Thalassobaculum sp. OXR-137: one gene and its partners. The protein of the gene in region 2 interacts with the protein of the main gene of each other region in a pairwise test. Links are inferred from orthologs where the notes say so. Each region holds a gene or a part of one and is shown on either strand. Other genes may lie near its edges.

What was found.
Region 1: the proteins of T8K17_RS00570 (region 2) and ftsZ interact in binary tests that used the Escherichia coli proteins (3 or more experiments, as listed by UniProt). The link is inferred for Thalassobaculum sp. OXR-137 from one-to-one orthologs.
Region 3: the proteins of T8K17_RS00570 (region 2) and ftsA interact in binary tests that used the Escherichia coli proteins (3 or more experiments, as listed by UniProt). The link is inferred for Thalassobaculum sp. OXR-137 from one-to-one orthologs.

Annotation. Positions count from the first base shown.
Region 1 is NZ_CP139715.1:2,741,492-2,747,303, forward strand. What follows is about bases 2,948-5,812. They hold ftsZ (cell division protein FtsZ), read right to left. Parts: upstream 5,273-5,812; coding sequence 3,623-5,272; downstream 2,948-3,622. Other genes in these bases: lpxC (UDP-3-O-acyl-N-acetylglucosamine deacetylase), read right to left, coding at 2,948-3,451; ftsA (cell division protein FtsA), read right to left, coding at 5,507-5,812. In the rest of the region: T8K17_RS12950 (host attachment family protein), read left to right, coding at 1-202; T8K17_RS12955 (sensor histidine kinase), read right to left, coding at 218-1,420; T8K17_RS12960 (substrate-binding domain-containing protein), read right to left, coding at 1,579-2,415; more of lpxC, read right to left, coding at 2,522-2,947. UniProt on the Escherichia coli protein: Essential cell division protein that forms a contractile ring structure (Z ring) at the future cell division site. The regulation of the ring assembly controls the timing and the location of cell division.
Region 2 is NZ_CP139715.1:119,599-125,440, forward strand. What follows is about bases 1,513-4,407. They hold T8K17_RS00570 (rod shape-determining protein), read right to left. Parts: upstream 3,535-4,407; coding sequence 2,491-3,534; downstream 1,513-2,490. Other genes in these bases: mreC (rod shape-determining protein MreC), read right to left, coding at 1,518-2,438; ilvC (ketol-acid reductoisomerase), read right to left, coding at 3,906-4,407. Outside these bases: mrdA (penicillin-binding protein 2), read right to left, coding at 1-1,002; rod shape-determining protein MreD, read right to left, coding at 1,009-1,464; more of ilvC, read right to left, coding at 4,408-4,925; ilvN (acetolactate synthase small subunit), read right to left, coding at 5,047-5,613; T8K17_RS00585 (acetolactate synthase 3 large subunit), read right to left, coding at 5,733-5,842. UniProt on the Escherichia coli protein: Forms membrane-associated dynamic filaments that are essential for cell shape determination. Acts by regulating cell wall synthesis and cell elongation, and thus cell shape.
Region 3 is NZ_CP139715.1:2,746,146-2,750,613, forward strand. What follows is about bases 1-2,919. They hold ftsA (cell division protein FtsA), read right to left. Parts: upstream 2,149-2,919; coding sequence 853-2,148; downstream 1-852. Other genes in these bases: ftsZ (cell division protein FtsZ), read right to left, coding at 1-618; T8K17_RS12980 (cell division protein FtsQ/DivIB), read right to left, coding at 2,171-2,919. In the rest of the region: more of T8K17_RS12980, read right to left, coding at 2,920-3,052; T8K17_RS12985 (D-alanine--D-alanine ligase), read right to left, coding at 3,040-3,960; murB (UDP-N-acetylmuramate dehydrogenase), read right to left, coding at 3,957-4,468. UniProt on the Escherichia coli protein: Essential cell division protein that assists in the assembly of the Z ring. May serve as the principal membrane anchor for the Z ring.

The DNA of each region.
Region 1 (5,812 bases), 2.6 Mb from region 2 along the record:
CGGCGACGTGGCCGATCGGCTGAAGAACTGGGCCCTGAAGAACCGGTTCAAAGAGCTGCTCGTCTGTGCCGATCCGAGGACTCTCGGAACGATCCGTCCGAAGTATCACAGCGAGGTCTCGCGCCGGCTCATCGGGGAGATCGACAAGGACCTGACCTCCCTGCCGGTGGATGAAATCGAACGTATCGTCGGGGCCGCCTGACGGCCGGCAGCGGTGTCAGACCGCGTCTGCAAGGTCCGGCGCGGATTGCGGTGACGCCAGGGGCAGGCAGATCACCACGATGGTGCCTTCGCCCGGCGTGCTCTGGATCGACAGATTGCCACCGAAGGCCTCCACCAGCAGCTTGGTGATGGACAGGCCCAGGCCGGTTCCCTCGTGTTTGCGCGTATAGGCCGTCGCCACCTGCCCGAACGGCTGCAAGGCCAGTTCGATCTCGTCCGGCGCCATGCCGATCCCCTTGTCCGACACCCGGATTTCCACGGTCGTAGGCGAGATCATGGCCGCGTCGACGCGGGCCTCTGTGTTGGGGGCGGAGAATTTCACGGCATTGGACAGCAGATTGAGGATGATCTGGCGGAACTTCACCGGGTCGATCTCCACGACCGAGGGAACGTCGGCGGACACGCTGGACCGGATCCTGACGTCGCGGCGGCTGGCCGAGGCCGCGGCGACGGCGATGCATTCGGCGATCTCGGCGCGCAGATCGACAGGCTCGATAGACAGGTCGAAATGTCCGCTCTCCAGCTTCGCCACGTCGAGGATCTCGTTGACGATCGACAGCAGGTGCCGGCCGCTGGAGTTGATGTCGGCTGCGTAGGATTTGTAGCGCGGGTTCACCGGTCCGAACACCTCGCTGCCGATGACATCGGAGAAGCCGATGATCGCGTTCAGGGGCGTCCGCAGTTCGTGGCTCATATTGGCGACGAACTCGGACTTCATCTGATTGGCCGCCTCGGCTCGGTTGCGCTCGCGTTGGGTCATCTCGAGCGCTTCGGAGGTCTTGGCGATCTGGGTTCGCAGGTTGCGCTCCGTGAGGACCAGCTTCGCCAGCGCCGTTCGCAACGCCCGCAGCGGAAAGATGTCGACGCAGAAGAACACGGCCATGCCGAGTCCCGCGCCGATCAGGCTCATGACAGCCAGCAGTTTCAGAAACGGGAACAAGCTCCTGGTCACCGTGACGGTCCCCAGGGCCTGGTCGGCCATGACGATGGGGTGCGTCGCCGATTGGGTAACCGTGCCTTGCCCATCGCCGATGCGCGCGATCTCCTCTCCGTCGGCGACGCGCACGATCTGCTGGGTGTCGGAATCCGGGGCCAGGGGACCGAGGAGGCGATGACCGTTGTAGCGCCACGACGGTCCCTGGATGTAGGCGAACTTTGCGAGGCTCTCGGCAGCGATATGGGCCTGCCGCTCCAGCATCCTGTCTTGGCCGAGGTAGGCTGTGATCCCGAAAACCGTCGGGAAGGCGACGGCGGTCGCCGTCCCGACCGCCAGAGACAGGATTCGGACAATCCTGCGAACCCGCCTGTATGAGTGTGTGGTTTCCATCCGGAGGGACTTCTTCGGACCGAACCCGGTTACTTCACCGGCACGGCTTCTCGATCCGCCATGATCCTCAGCCCATCCCCGGATCGCAGAAAATCCAGGAAGCCGGTCGCTGCCGGCGACGGGCCCCGGAGTTTGACGAAACACACCTGAAGCGGGAAGGGATACGCGCCCGTCGCGGCGTCGGCGGCGGTCGGCGCCCGGCCGTCGATCGGGACGACGTTGAGATCCAGTTGCTCGCTGCGGATCTGCAGCAGGGTCGTGATCGCGAACGAGCCGGCAATCCTGGCCGCCAGGGCGGCGTTCTCCTGGTCCGTCTTGCCGATGGCGATCCCCCGGCGCGTGAAGGCCCGGTCGAAGGCCTGCTGCAGGTCAGGCACCCGGGAGGCGAGATAGGGATGCTCGGATCCGCTATGGGGCCTCAGAATGACCTTCAACGGCGTTCCATCCGCCCAAGTGGGTGCGGGATCCCTGTAGATTGCCGGCAGATCTCTGACCGCGATGCTGTTGGGGGCAGGGTGGGAGGTGGCGAAGACCAGGGCAGTGATCAGACACAGGGTAACGTCCAGGCCTCCGGCAGTTTCCCGGCTCGTCAGCGGGCGACCGGCAAGACCGATATCGATGGCGCCGTCGGCCAGGGCCTGCATGCCGCCGGTCGAACCCATGCTGGGCAGGACCTCCACCCCCACGCCCGGTGTCTGGGCGGTGTAAGCGCGCCCGAGATCTCGGGCGAGTGCCAGCCCCATGCCGGTGCCGCCGATACGGATGGTGGATTCAGCTCGGGCTGACTGGAAGGCGGAGGCTGCCAGAATCAGCACCAGAGAGGCGAGTGCGCCGAGCCCGCCATGCCTCATACGGAAATCTGTCACCAAATCCTCCTCGCCATGGCCGACCCGGTCTGCGGGGGCGTAGGAAGAATACAGCGATTTAGATTTAGTTTTAATTAATTCCCGTAAACCAACTCGGGGCGTTGGTTCACGCCGTGGCCGGCAGCAGGTCGTCCGCGTAGACGTCGTCCACGTCGACGATGGCATAGGCGCTCGGATCGGCGAACAGCGCGCGCAGGGCGGCGTTGTTGATCTGGTGGCCGGCCTTCACCGCATCCACATGGCCGATCAGCGGCGCACCGGCCAGATACAGGTCGCCGACGCAGTCCAGCACCTTGTGGCGCACGAACTCGTCCTTGAAGCGCAGGCCGCCTTCGTTCAGCACCGTGTCGCCGTCGATGACGACCGCGTTGTCCAGGCTGCCGCCGCGGGCGAGGCCGTTGGCCTGCAAATACTCGACCTCGTGCAGAAAGCCGAAGGTGCGGGCCTGGGCGATCTCGTGGCGGAAGGTGCCGTTGACCATCTCCACGCCGAGCGAGGCATGGCCGATCGCCTTGCTGTCGAAGTCGATCTCGAAGTCGATAGCGTAGCTGTCGGCCGGGCTCAGCGTGACCCGCTTGCCGTCCATGTCCACCGTCACCGGCTTACGGATCTCGATGGCGCGGCGCGGCGCGTCCTGTTCGGCGATGCCGGCGCAGTCGATCAGGAAGACGAAGGGCTCAGACGACCCGTCCATGATCGCGACTTCCGAGCCGTCGATCTCCACCAGCGCGTTGTCGATCTCGCAGCCGGCGAAGGCAGCCATCAGGTGCTCGACCGTGCCGACGCGCACATCGTCCTCATTGGCGATGACGGTGCACAGGCGGGTATCGACCACGTTGTCGTAGCGTGCCGCGATGAACGGGTTGCGGTCCTGGATGTCGGTGCGGTGGAAGACGATGCCGTGATTGATCGGCGCAGGGCAGAGACGCATGGTGATCTGCGTGCCCGAGTGGAGCCCGACCCCGCGACACGGGATGGCCCGCTTGAGCGTCTTCTGACGGGACGCTGCGGCGTATCCTGGAAATCGTGTCGCCATGATCACTGTCGAGCCTCAATCATTCCATGTTCTAGGTCTACTTCCGTATCCCAAGCGGACAAAAAGCGACCCCGGTAGATTTAGCAATCCGACCGGGGTCGCGGAAGTCACTCTTTGTTACAGACTGTTACCGAAATTACAGCGCTGTATCAAAGAGTTATAGGGCGATGCTCAATTGGCCTGACGACGCAGGAAGGCCGGAATGTCGAGCATCTCGTCTTCGTTCTGGCTGGCCCGCACCCGATCGCCGGGGTTGAGCGCGCCGAGACGCGGCTGGGCGGCCTGAGCCGGCGCCGGACGCTGGGCCTGCTGCGGCTGCGGGGCCGGGGCCTCCGCCGGCTTGTCGTTCTTCAGGCCGAGCCCGGTGATCTGCCGGAACAGACCGGCGCTGCGGGACTTCGGAGCCGCGTCGGCGGCTTCGGCCCGGGTGGCGTTGACCATGTCGCTGCCGCGGAACGGGTCCGCCGCCTTCGGGGTCATGTCCGGACGACGCTGCGGCACCGTCGAGGCGGTCGGCCGGAAGGCGTCGGGAGCGACCTTCGCCACGGCCGGGGCCGCCGCGTCGACGATCTCGACCTTCTCGATCCCGGTCTCCTCCTGATCGTCCTCGGCGGAGTCCAGAGACGCCACCTCGGCGAAGTCGTCGGCATCCGGGAAGGACAGCTCGCCGATGCCGCTCTCGGCCTGACGGGTGATGTCCAGGGTGGACATGGACGCGGCCGGCTTCGGGGCCGGGGCCATCGGGGCGGCCTCGGCGCGGATCGCGGTCTCCGGCATGGGCTCCGGCTCCGGCTGCTTGACCGGGCGCGGGGTGACGACCGAGAGCTGCGGACGCGGCTTGGCGACCTGGCCTTCGGCGGCGATTCCGGTGGCGACCACGGAGACCCGCATCACCCCTTCCATCTTCTCGTCGAAGGTGGAGCCGAAGATGATGTTGGCGTCGCTGTCCACTTCCTCGCGGATGCGGTTGGCCGCCTCGTCGACCTCGAACAGGGTCATGTCGAAGCCGCCGGTGATGTTGATCAGCACGCCCTTCGCACCCTTCATGGAGGCGTCTTCCAGGAGCGGGTTGTTGATCGCGGCCTCGGCGGCGTCGATGGCGCGCTTCTCGCCGCTGGCCTCGCCGGTGCCCATCATCGCCTTGCCCATCTCGCTCATGACCGTGCGGATATCCGCGAAGTCGAGGTTGATCAGGCCCGGCATGACCATCAGGTCGGTGACGCCGCGCACACCGGAGTGCAGCACGTCGTCCGCCATGTTGAAGGCGTCCGCGAAGGTCGTCTTCTCGTTGGCGATCCGGAACAGGTTCTGGTTCGGGATAATGATCAGCGTGTCGACGTAGCTGGTCAGCTCCTCGATGCCGCCCTCGGCCAGGCGCATGCGGTGATGGCCTTCGAAGTGGAACGGCTTGGTGACCACGCCGACGGTCAGGATGCCGCGCTCGCGCGCCGCCCGGGCGATGACCGGGGCCGCACCGGTGCCGGTGCCGCCGCCCATGCCGGCGGTGATGAAGCACATGTTGGCGCCGTTCAGGGCGTCGAGGATCTCCTCGATCGACTCCTCGGCGGCGGCCCGGCCGACATCCGGACGGGAGCCAGCGCCGAGACCCTGGGTGACCTCGGCCCCGAGCTGGATGCGCCGCTCGGCCATGGACTGCTTCAGCGCCTGGGCGTCGGTGTTGGTCGAGATGAAGTTCACACCGCCGAGATTGGCGCTGATCATGTTGTTGACGGCATTGCAACCGGCGCCGCCGACACCGACGACGGTGATGTTCGGGGCCAGCTCGTTGTCTTCGTTGGGGACAGTGATGTTGATGGTCATGCGTGCCTCCGGGGTAGCGTCAAATCTTGGCGGGGTGGGGGGAGCGGCCGTCGCCGCGGGAGTCGTCGATGGTCGAGTGTCCGTCGCCGGTGGGGTCGGCGGCGGAGGAAGGTTGCGGGTCGCGCGAAACGACGTTTCTCGCCTGACGGCGCCAGCAGGAGCCGTGAGCACCGACCGAGGGCTGGACGGTGATGGAGCGGGGGTGTGCGGGGGAATGCGAGGATCGTTCGCGCATCAGAAATGCTCCTTCAGCCACGAGCCGACCCGGCCGAAGAGGCCGGCGGACTCGGTTTGCGGGGCAGGCGCCAGACGGGGGGCGTCGAGGTGGGGATTGGCGGCGTAGACCAGCAGCCCGGCGCAGGTCGAGAAGGCTGGCCCGCCCGCAGCCTCGGCGAGGCCCTGGACGCGGATCGGCCGGCCCATGCGAACCTGCTTGTCGAGGATGAGCTGGGCGAGCTCACGCGCGCCCGGCAGCTGGCTTGCACCGCCGGTCAGCACGACGCGCCGGCCGGCGATCTTGTCGAACCCGCTGGCTTCCAG
Region 2 (5,842 bases):
GTTGAACGGGTTCGGATCGTAGCCGGGGGCCGAGGCCAGCGCCCGCAATTCGCCGGTATGGACGTCCATGACCACGACGGACCCGCTCTCAGCCTCGATCACCTTGCCCTTCTCGTTGATCAGGACGGTCTGCCGGTCGGCATATAGGTCCCTCAGGGCCGGTTCCGCCTCCGCCAGAGCGAGCTGCGCCCGCGGATCCTCGGTCGGCAACCGTTCGGCATTGCCCCGCGCCAGCCGCTCGGTGGCGAAGCGCTGCAGGTTGATGTCCAGCGCGAGCTTGACGTCGCGCCCCGGCTCCCCGTCCTCGCCCGGCAGCTTGCGGATGATCCGGCCCAGGGCGTTGACCTCGACCTGGCGGCGGCCGGCGGTGCCGCGCATGCTCAGGTCGTGCAGCTTCTCGATGCCGCTCTTGCCGATGCGGAAGTCCGGCAGCTCCAGCACCGGGTCGCCGGTCAGCTCGCTCTCCGACACGGCCGCCACATAGCCGGTGATGTGGACCGCCGTGTCGGCGAAGGGATAGCGGCGGGACCGGCCGACCTCGATGCGGATGCCGGGCAGGTACGGCGCGTTGACCGCCACCCGGGCGATCTCCTCGCGGGTCAGGTTCTCCACCACGGTGACCGGAACGAAGGCGCGCTTGCGCTTCACATCCTTCAGCACCCGGCGGACGTCCCAGTCCGGCACCTCGATGATCGAGCGCAGGGCCGACAGGGTGGCGGCCACGTCGTCGGTCTGCTCGCGAACGATTTCGACGCGGAAATTGTCCTGGTTGTCGGCCAGCGCCACGCCGTTGCGGTCGAGGATCCGGCCGCGGATCGGCGGCAGGAGTTCCAGGTTGAACTGGTTGCCGCGCGACAGCAGCTCGTAGCGGTCGGCCTCGACCACCTGCAGATAATACAGCCGAGCGCCCAGCGCGCCGATCAGGCCGAGCTTGGCTCCGGCCAGCACCAGCGCTCGCCGGGTGAAGACCTTTTGGACGTCCTGTTCGCTTGCCTTCAGCATGGACGCCTACCGGACCACGTAGCGGTGGAGACGGACGAAGAGCCAGGCCACGACCGGGAAGCCGAGCACGGTGACCAGATACTGGAACATCGCCGGCTCGGGACCGATCAGCCGGAACTGCAGCACCGACATCATGAGCCAGGCGAGGATCGAGACCGGAAGCTGGATGACCATGAACCCGACCCAGGTCAGCAGGAAGGGCTTGGTGATCAGCGCCCGGCGCTGGGACAGGGCCAGGGCGTGCAGCAGCAGCAGGCTGACCGCGGTCAGGCCCAGCGGGGTGCCGGTCAGGATGTCCTGCAGCACGCCGATCAGGAACAGGGCGGAGGCCGGCTGAAGGTCCGGCCGGAAGACCGCCCAGTAGAAGGTCGCCATCGCCGTGTAGCCCGGGACCACCGTCGCATAGCCGGGAATCCCGATGGTCACCACCGACAGCACCGCCAGCATCGCGGTGAGTACCATCGGCGTCGACTGTCGGATCCAGGTATCGAGGCGTTGGGCCGCGGAGGGACGCATCACTGCTTTGCCCCGCCGGAGCGGGAGGCCGGCTCCGGCCCCATGACCGAGAAGGGCGGCAGATGGGCGCTTTCCGGCTGCACGACTCCATCGGAGCCGGTCTTCAGGATGCGCACGTATTCCAGCCGTTCCCAGTCGACGAAGGGCGTGACCCGGATCGAACCGTCGGTGATCGTGGTCACCATGCCGACCGCGAGACCTGGAGGGAAGACGCCGCCGTGACCGGACGTCACGATCCGGTCGCCGGGCACCACCTGGGCGTTCTGCGGCAGATAGACGATCCGGGGCGACCGGGTGTTGTCGCCGGCCACCACGCCCGGGTCGCGGGTGCGCTCGATCACGATGGGGATCTGCGAGTTCAGGTCGGTGATCAGCAGGACGCGGCTGTAGGCCTCGCCCACCTCGACCACGCCGCCGACCAGCCCCTCGCCGCTGACCGCCGCGTTGCCCAGGGCGATGCCGTTCTTCTGTCCTGCCGTGATCATCACACTGCGCACGAAGGCGCCGCCGCCATCGGCGATCACCCGGGCGCTGACGAAGTCGACGTCCTTGGGCGGCACGAAGTTGGTCAGCGCCCGCAGCGCGCGGTTCTCGGCCTCCAGGCGCCGGGCGACGTGCTGCCAGCGGTCGAGACGGTCGTTCTCCACGGACAGCCGGGCGTTCTCGGCGCGCAGATACCGCAGGTCACGGACATTGTTCATCAGGTCGGTAAGCGCCTCGGCCGGCTGGGACGCCACCTCGATGACCGGCGCCAGCGCGTCGAGCACGACGACCCGCGCCCGTTCCACCAGCAGGACGTCGGCCTTGCCCAGGAGCATGAGCCCGAAGGCGGCGGCGATCAGCGTGGCGAAGGCGAACCGGCTCCACAGTGAGCGCACGGGTTGTGCCACGCTGCTGAACGATCCGGGTCGCTTCGCCATGGTGAACGGTCACCTCAAGGGTAGACAGATATCTCGAACGCGCGAGCCGATGTCAGTAGGCGCCGATCAGAACGTTCCGCAGAACCTTCATCTCTTCCAGGCAGCGCCCGGTGCCGAGCGCCACGCAGGACAGCGGGTCGTCGGCGATCATGACCGGCAGGCCGGTGGCATGGCGCAGGACGAAGTCCAGGTTGCCCAGCAGCGCGCCGCCGCCGGTCAGCACGATGCCCTTGTCGACGATATCGGCCGCCAGTTCCGGCGGGGTCTGCTCCAGCGCGACCTTCACCGCCTCGACTATCTGGCTGACCGGCTCCGCCAGGCTGTCGGCGATCTGCGACTGGTCGATGATGATTTCCTTGGGCACGCCGTTCATCAGGTCGCGGCCCTTGATCTGCAGGCCCTTGCCCGTGCCGTCTTCCGGCGGATAGGCGGAGCCGATCTCCTTCTTGATCCGCTCGGCACTGCCCTCACCGACCAGAAGGTTATGGTTGCGGCGGATATAGGCGATGATCGCCTCGTCCATCTTGTCGCCGCCGACGCGCACCGAACGCGAGTAGACGATGCCGCCGAGCGACAGCACGGCCACCTCGGTGGTGCCGCCGCCGATATCGACGACCATGGAGCCGGTCGGTTCGGTCACCGGCAGGTTGGCGCCTATCGCGGCGGCCATCGGCTCCTCGATCAGGAACACCCGGCGGGCCCCGGCGCTTTCCGCGCTTTCCTGAATGGCGCGGCGCTCCACCGCGGTCGACCCCGACGGCACGCAGACGATGACCTGCGGGCTGGCGAAGGACCGCCGGTTATGCACCTTGCGGATGAAGTGCTTGATCATTTCCTCGGCGACTTCGAAATCGGCGATGACGCCGTCGCGCAGAGGGCGGATCGCCTGGATGTTGCCGGGCGTTCGGCCGAGCATCTGCTTGGCCTCGTCGCCGACGGCCAGCACCTGCTTCTTGCCGCGAACCGTGGCGATGGCGACCACCGACGGTTCGTTCAGCACGATGCCGCGGCCCTTGACGTAGACCAGGGTATTGGCCGTGCCGAGGTCAATGGCCATATCGGCAGACAGCATTCCGAGGAGATTGGCGAAGAACATCGTTTTTCTCAGTCCCGTCGATGTTGCGGCCCGGTCCATGTCTCCCATGGGACTGGCCGATCGAATCCCGTCAGGGCCTCCGTCCCGGGTTTATGACCCGGACGGCCTTTAGGCCCGGCTCGTATTTCGCGTGTCGACGCTTCGGCCTTAATCACCGGCCTGGCCGCGCCGCCCCTACCGCTCTGCGCTGCTCCGATACGCTATGTCGGTGACAATATCAGGATTCGCAGACAGTTACAAAGCGCTCTTCACCGCGATTCGTTAAAGAGTCGCGGGCGAATCCGGCGGATTGATGACGGACATCATTCCGAACGCGAAACGGGCGGGTCAGCACCGGCCGACCCGCCCGTCCGCTCAACGAATAAGCTCGATCAGTTCTTGGTCTGATCGACCAGCTTGTTCTCCGCGATCCACGGCATCATGGCGCGCAGCTTCTCGCCGACCTGCTCGATCGAGTGCTCGGCCGCACGGCGGCGCATGGCCTTGAACGAGGACTGGTTGACCCTGTTCTCCAGCATCCAGTTGCGGGCGAAGGTGCCGGACTGGATGTCGGCCAGGACGCGCTTCATCTCGGCCTTGGTCTCCTCCGTCACGATCCGCGGACCGGAGACGTACTCGCCGTACTCGGCGGTGTTGGAGATCGAGTAGTTCATGTTGGCGATGCCGCCCTCATAGATGAGGTCGACGATCAGCTTCACCTCGTGCAGGCACTCGAAATAAGCCATCTCCGGGGCGTAGCCGGCCTCGCAGAGGGTCTCGTAGCCGGCCTTGATCAGCTCGCACAGACCGCCGCACAGGACGACCTGCTCGCCGAACAGGTCGGTCTCGCACTCTTCCTTGAAGGTGGTCTCGATGGTGCCGGCCCGGCCGCCGCCGATGGCGGAGGAATAGGACAGCGCGACTTCCAGGGCGTTGCCCGAGGAATCCTGATCGATCGCGACCAGGCACGGCACGCCGCCCCCACGCAGGTACTCGGAGCGCACGGTGTGGCCCGGGCCCTTCGGCGCGATCATGAAGACGTCGATGTCGTCGCGCGGCTCGATGAAGTTGAAGTGCACGTTGAAGCCATGGGCGAAGGCGATCGCCGCACCGGCGCGCATGTTCGGCTTCAGGTCTTCGTTATAGATGTCGCCCTGGAGTTCGTCCGGGGTCAGCATCATGAGGATGTCGCCCCACTTGGCGGCCTCGGCCGGCGTCATGCACTTGAAGCCGGCGGCCTCGGCCTTCGCGCGGGAGCGCGAGCCCTCCTTGAGCGCGACGACCACGTCCTTGACGCCGCTGTCCTTCAGGTTGTTGGCATGGGCATGGCCCTGGCTGCCATAGCCGACGATCACGACCTTCTTGGTCTTGATCAGGTTCACGTCGGCGTCGCGGTCGTAGTACACGCGCATGGGTGTCTCCCTCCTTCGGGTCTTGCGGTTCTCAGAACAGGTTTTCGAAAATTTCCATGGACCCGGCGACGGTTTAGCTGGGCAGCCGCCGCCGAGTCCAGATGGCTGGTTCAGTCTAGGGTCAGTCGTCGGCGGCTTTCTTCGCCTTCCGCTTGGCCTTGCGGACCAGCGGCATGTGCACGTGTTCGCCCCGGGCGATGGCGACGACGCCGGTGCGCGACACCTCCACCTCACCCAGCGAGATCATCAGGTCGATGAAGGCGTCGATCTTGCCGGTATCGCCGGTCAGCTCGAAGACGAAGCTGCCGAGCGTGCTGTCGATGGCCCGGGCGCGGAAGGTGTCGGCGATGCGCAGGGCCTCGATCCGCTTCTCTCCGCCGTTGCGGATCTTCACCAGCGCCATCTCGCGGCCCACATGCGGGCCTTCCATGGTCAGGTCGTGGACGTCGTAGACCGGAACCAGGCGGGCGAGCTGCGCCTTGATCTGCTCGATCACCATCGGCGTGCCGGAAGTCACGATGGTGATGCGCGAGCGGGCGTTGACCTCGTCGACCTCGGATACGGTCAGGCTCTCGATATTGTAGCCGCGGCCGGAAAACAGGCCGATGACGCGGGCCAGGACGCCCGGCTCATTGGCCACCAGCACGGCGATCGTGTGCCGGGCGCTCGGTTGATCATTGGGTGTCACGTCGGGTCTCCGAAAGACGGGCGGGGGCTCGGGGGTTCATGCCGGAGCCGGCGCCCGGAAGGGAATGGCAGGGACGGCAGGCAGGGCGGCCGCCGGGAAGCCCCGGCGGCCGCGCGCCGTCATACGAGGGCCATGCCCTTGTCGGTCACGGTCTGCTGCTCCTGATCGCTCGGGCTGAGGATCATCTCGTTATGCGCCCGGCCCGACGGAATCATCGGGAAGCAGTTCT
Region 3 (4,468 bases), 2.6 Mb from region 2 along the record:
GACCATCAGGTCGGTGACGCCGCGCACACCGGAGTGCAGCACGTCGTCCGCCATGTTGAAGGCGTCCGCGAAGGTCGTCTTCTCGTTGGCGATCCGGAACAGGTTCTGGTTCGGGATAATGATCAGCGTGTCGACGTAGCTGGTCAGCTCCTCGATGCCGCCCTCGGCCAGGCGCATGCGGTGATGGCCTTCGAAGTGGAACGGCTTGGTGACCACGCCGACGGTCAGGATGCCGCGCTCGCGCGCCGCCCGGGCGATGACCGGGGCCGCACCGGTGCCGGTGCCGCCGCCCATGCCGGCGGTGATGAAGCACATGTTGGCGCCGTTCAGGGCGTCGAGGATCTCCTCGATCGACTCCTCGGCGGCGGCCCGGCCGACATCCGGACGGGAGCCAGCGCCGAGACCCTGGGTGACCTCGGCCCCGAGCTGGATGCGCCGCTCGGCCATGGACTGCTTCAGCGCCTGGGCGTCGGTGTTGGTCGAGATGAAGTTCACACCGCCGAGATTGGCGCTGATCATGTTGTTGACGGCATTGCAACCGGCGCCGCCGACACCGACGACGGTGATGTTCGGGGCCAGCTCGTTGTCTTCGTTGGGGACAGTGATGTTGATGGTCATGCGTGCCTCCGGGGTAGCGTCAAATCTTGGCGGGGTGGGGGGAGCGGCCGTCGCCGCGGGAGTCGTCGATGGTCGAGTGTCCGTCGCCGGTGGGGTCGGCGGCGGAGGAAGGTTGCGGGTCGCGCGAAACGACGTTTCTCGCCTGACGGCGCCAGCAGGAGCCGTGAGCACCGACCGAGGGCTGGACGGTGATGGAGCGGGGGTGTGCGGGGGAATGCGAGGATCGTTCGCGCATCAGAAATGCTCCTTCAGCCACGAGCCGACCCGGCCGAAGAGGCCGGCGGACTCGGTTTGCGGGGCAGGCGCCAGACGGGGGGCGTCGAGGTGGGGATTGGCGGCGTAGACCAGCAGCCCGGCGCAGGTCGAGAAGGCTGGCCCGCCCGCAGCCTCGGCGAGGCCCTGGACGCGGATCGGCCGGCCCATGCGAACCTGCTTGTCGAGGATGAGCTGGGCGAGCTCACGCGCGCCCGGCAGCTGGCTTGCACCGCCGGTCAGCACGACGCGCCGGCCGGCGATCTTGTCGAACCCGCTGGCTTCCAGCCGAGAACGGACAAGTTCGAAGGTCTCCTCCAGCCGCGGACGGATGATCCCGACCAGCAGCGACTTGGAGACGTGATTGGGTTGGACGTGGTCCTCCTCGCCGATCGGCGGGACGTCGATGGTCTCCTGATCGTCGAGCGGCGAGGGCAGGGCGCTGCCGTACAGCGTCTTGATCCGCTCGGCGGCGAGGATCGGGGTGGAGAACCCGCGGGCGATGTCGTTGGTCACGTGGTGGCCGCCGACCGGGATGCAGTCGGTATAGACCACGTTGCCGTCGAAGAAGACGGCGAAGCTGGTGGTGCCGCCGCCCATGTCGATCACGGTGACGCCCAGATCCATCTCGTCGTCGACCAGGCAGGACAGGCCCGAGGCGTAGGGCGAGACGACCAGCGCGTCCATGTCCAGGTGGCAGCGCTCCAGCACCGTGGAGAGGGTCCGCACGGCGCCGCTGTTGGCGGTGACCACGTGCATGTGCGCACCCAGGGTCTCGCCGAACATGCCGCGCGGATCGCGGATGCCGTTGGTGCCGTCGATGGTGAAGCCCACCGGGATCGAGTGGATCAGGTCCTGGCCGTCGAGGTTCTCCAGATGGCGCCACTGGTCGAGCACCCGGCGCAGGTCGCTGTCGCCGACCTCGTGACCGGCGACGGAGACTTCCACCCCCACCGTCTGCGAGGCGGGCCAGCCGCCGGAGATGTTCACCATTACGGAGCGCAGTTCGGCGCCGGCCATCTTCTCGGCCGCGTGCACGGCGTTCAGGATCGAGGCCTCGAGCTGGTCGACATCGGTGATGCGGCCGGCCTTCACGCCGCGGCTGACCTGGTGGCCGATGCCGGCCACGCGGATCGAGCCCGACGGCAGCCCAGCCCCCGCCAGGAGCGGGTTCGACGGTGGGTCGCCGATCTTGGCAACGAAACAGCACACCTTGCTCGACCCGATGTCGAGGGCGGCGACCAATCCGCTTCGTGTTTTGCCCAGGGGCTTTCTCACCGGTGTGTCCTTCTTCCGTTCGTCAGGTGTTGGCGCCGGGGGACGCGGCGCGCTCGCGCGCGGCCGGGGTCACCCGCATGATCAGCTGGTCGGGAATGCGCAGGTCGATGGTCACCACGTCGCGCTCCAGCACGCCGTGCTCGCGCGCCAGGCTGGCCAGGTGGGTCCAGGCGCCGGCCGGATCGACCTCCGGCAGTTCCACGTCCATCCCGTTGTTCAGCCGGACGGTCCAGCGCCGGCCGCTGACCCAGGTCAGGGCGCGCACGCGCTGCAGCAGTTCCGGCTCGCTCGACAGCATGGCCAGCGCGCCGGCGGCCCGCTTCGGGGCCTCCTCGCCGATGACGATCGGCAGGTCGTGGAACTTGCGGACGTCCTGTCCCGCGATCGCCACGCCGTCCTGATCCACCAGGGTGAAGTCGCGGCCGCGCTGCCACAGGGCGATCGGCCGTCGCTCCACCAGGGTCACATGCAGGGTGTCCGGCAGGCGGCGCTCGACCCGGGCGTCCTTGACCCAGGGCAGGGCCAGGACCCGCTCGCGGGTGGCCTCCAGGTCGACGCTGAGGATCGGCGTGCCGCGCTGGACGCCGACCTGCTCCAGCAGGGCGCCGGGCTTGGTGTTCTCGCGGCCGGAGACCAGCACGTCGTCGATGGCGAGGCCGGCGTCGGCGGTGAGCTGCAGCGCGCCGTCGGTCACGTTCGCCCAGGCGCGGGCGAAGCTGCCGGACTGAACGGTCCAGCCGATGGCGGTGCCGGCGCCGACGATCACCACGGCGGCCGCGCCGAAGCGCAGCAGCGGGCCGCGCCAGGCCGGGACCGGACGATGACGGCGGGCGGGGGTCGCCTTGCCGCGCTTGCCCTTGGCCGGCTGCTTCTTCGCCGCGGAGAAGGGGGTCAGTAGTCGCATCGGGCCCCCTCCACCATGCGGGCGACCAGCTCCGGGAAGGAGATGCCGCGGAAGGCGGCCTGCTCCGGCACGAGCGAGGTCGGGGTCATACCCGGCTGCGTGTTGATCTCCAGCAGGTACAGCGTGCCCGGATCGGACTTGGTGTCGTCGTATCGGAAGTCGCAGCGGCTCACCCCGCGGCAGCCCAGCGCCTCATGGGCGCGGCGGGCCGTCTCCAGCGCTTCCTCGCGGATCGCGGCGGGGATCGGCGCCGGCAGCAGGTGGATCGAGCCGCCCTCGGCGTACTTGGCCTCGTAATCGTAGAAGCCGCGGTCGGAAGTGATCTCGGTCACTTCCAGCGGCTCGCCGTCGAGCACGGCGACGGTCAGCTCGCGGCCGTCGATGAACGGTTCCACCAGCACCCGGTCGCCGAAGGTCCAGTCGCTGCCGGTCGGTCGGTAGTTATCGCCGTCCTTCACGATGTGGACGCCGACGCTGGAACCCTGGTCGATCGGCTTGATGACGTAGGGCGGGTCCATCGGATGGCCGTTCTCGAAGGCGTCGAGACTGACCACCATGCCGCCCGGGCAGCGCAGGCCGAGGCGCGAGAACACGTCCTTCGCCGTCGGCTTGTCCATGGCGACGGCCGAGGCCCGCACGCCGGAATGGGTATAGGGGATGCCGAGCACGTTCAGCACGCCCTGGATCGTGCCGTCCTCGCCGACGGGGCCGTGCAGGGCGTTGAAGCACACGTCCGGGTGCATCGCCTCCAGCTTGCCGGCGATGGCGCGGTCCACGTCGATCTCGGTCACCTTGAACCCCGCCTGGCGCAGGGCCTTGGCGCATTCCCGGCCGGAGGAGAGCGACACTTCGCGCTCCGGCGACCAGCCGCCCTTCAGGACGGCCACATGGGTCTCGGCCCGGCTCATGCCTGCTCTCCCGTGTTGGTCGGCTTGCCGATGCGGCGGATCTCCCAACGCAGCTCGACGCCGCTGGTCTCCTGGACCCGGCGACGGACTTCCTCGCCCAGGGTCTCGATCTCCTCGGCGGTGGCGTCGCCCATGTTGAGCAGGAAGTTGCAGTGCAGCTCCGACACCATGGCATCGCCGATCCGCAGTCCGCGGCAGCCGGCTTCGTCGATCAGTTTCCAGGCCTTGCCGCCGTCCGGATTGGCGAAGGTCGACCCACCGGTGCGCACCCGGCGCGGCTGGGTGTCCTCGCGGGCGTCGCGGATGTCGCGCATGGTCTGGGCGATGGTCTCCGGATCGCCCGGGCGGGCCCGGAACGTGGCGCTGGTGACGATCCAGTCCTCCGGCAGCTCGCTGTGCCGGTAGGCAAGGCCCAGGTCGTCGGCGGTGAGGGTATGGGCATGGCCGAGCGGGTCCAGGGCGCGGGCGGAGATCAGCGCATCGCGGACCTCGCTGCCATAGGCGCCGG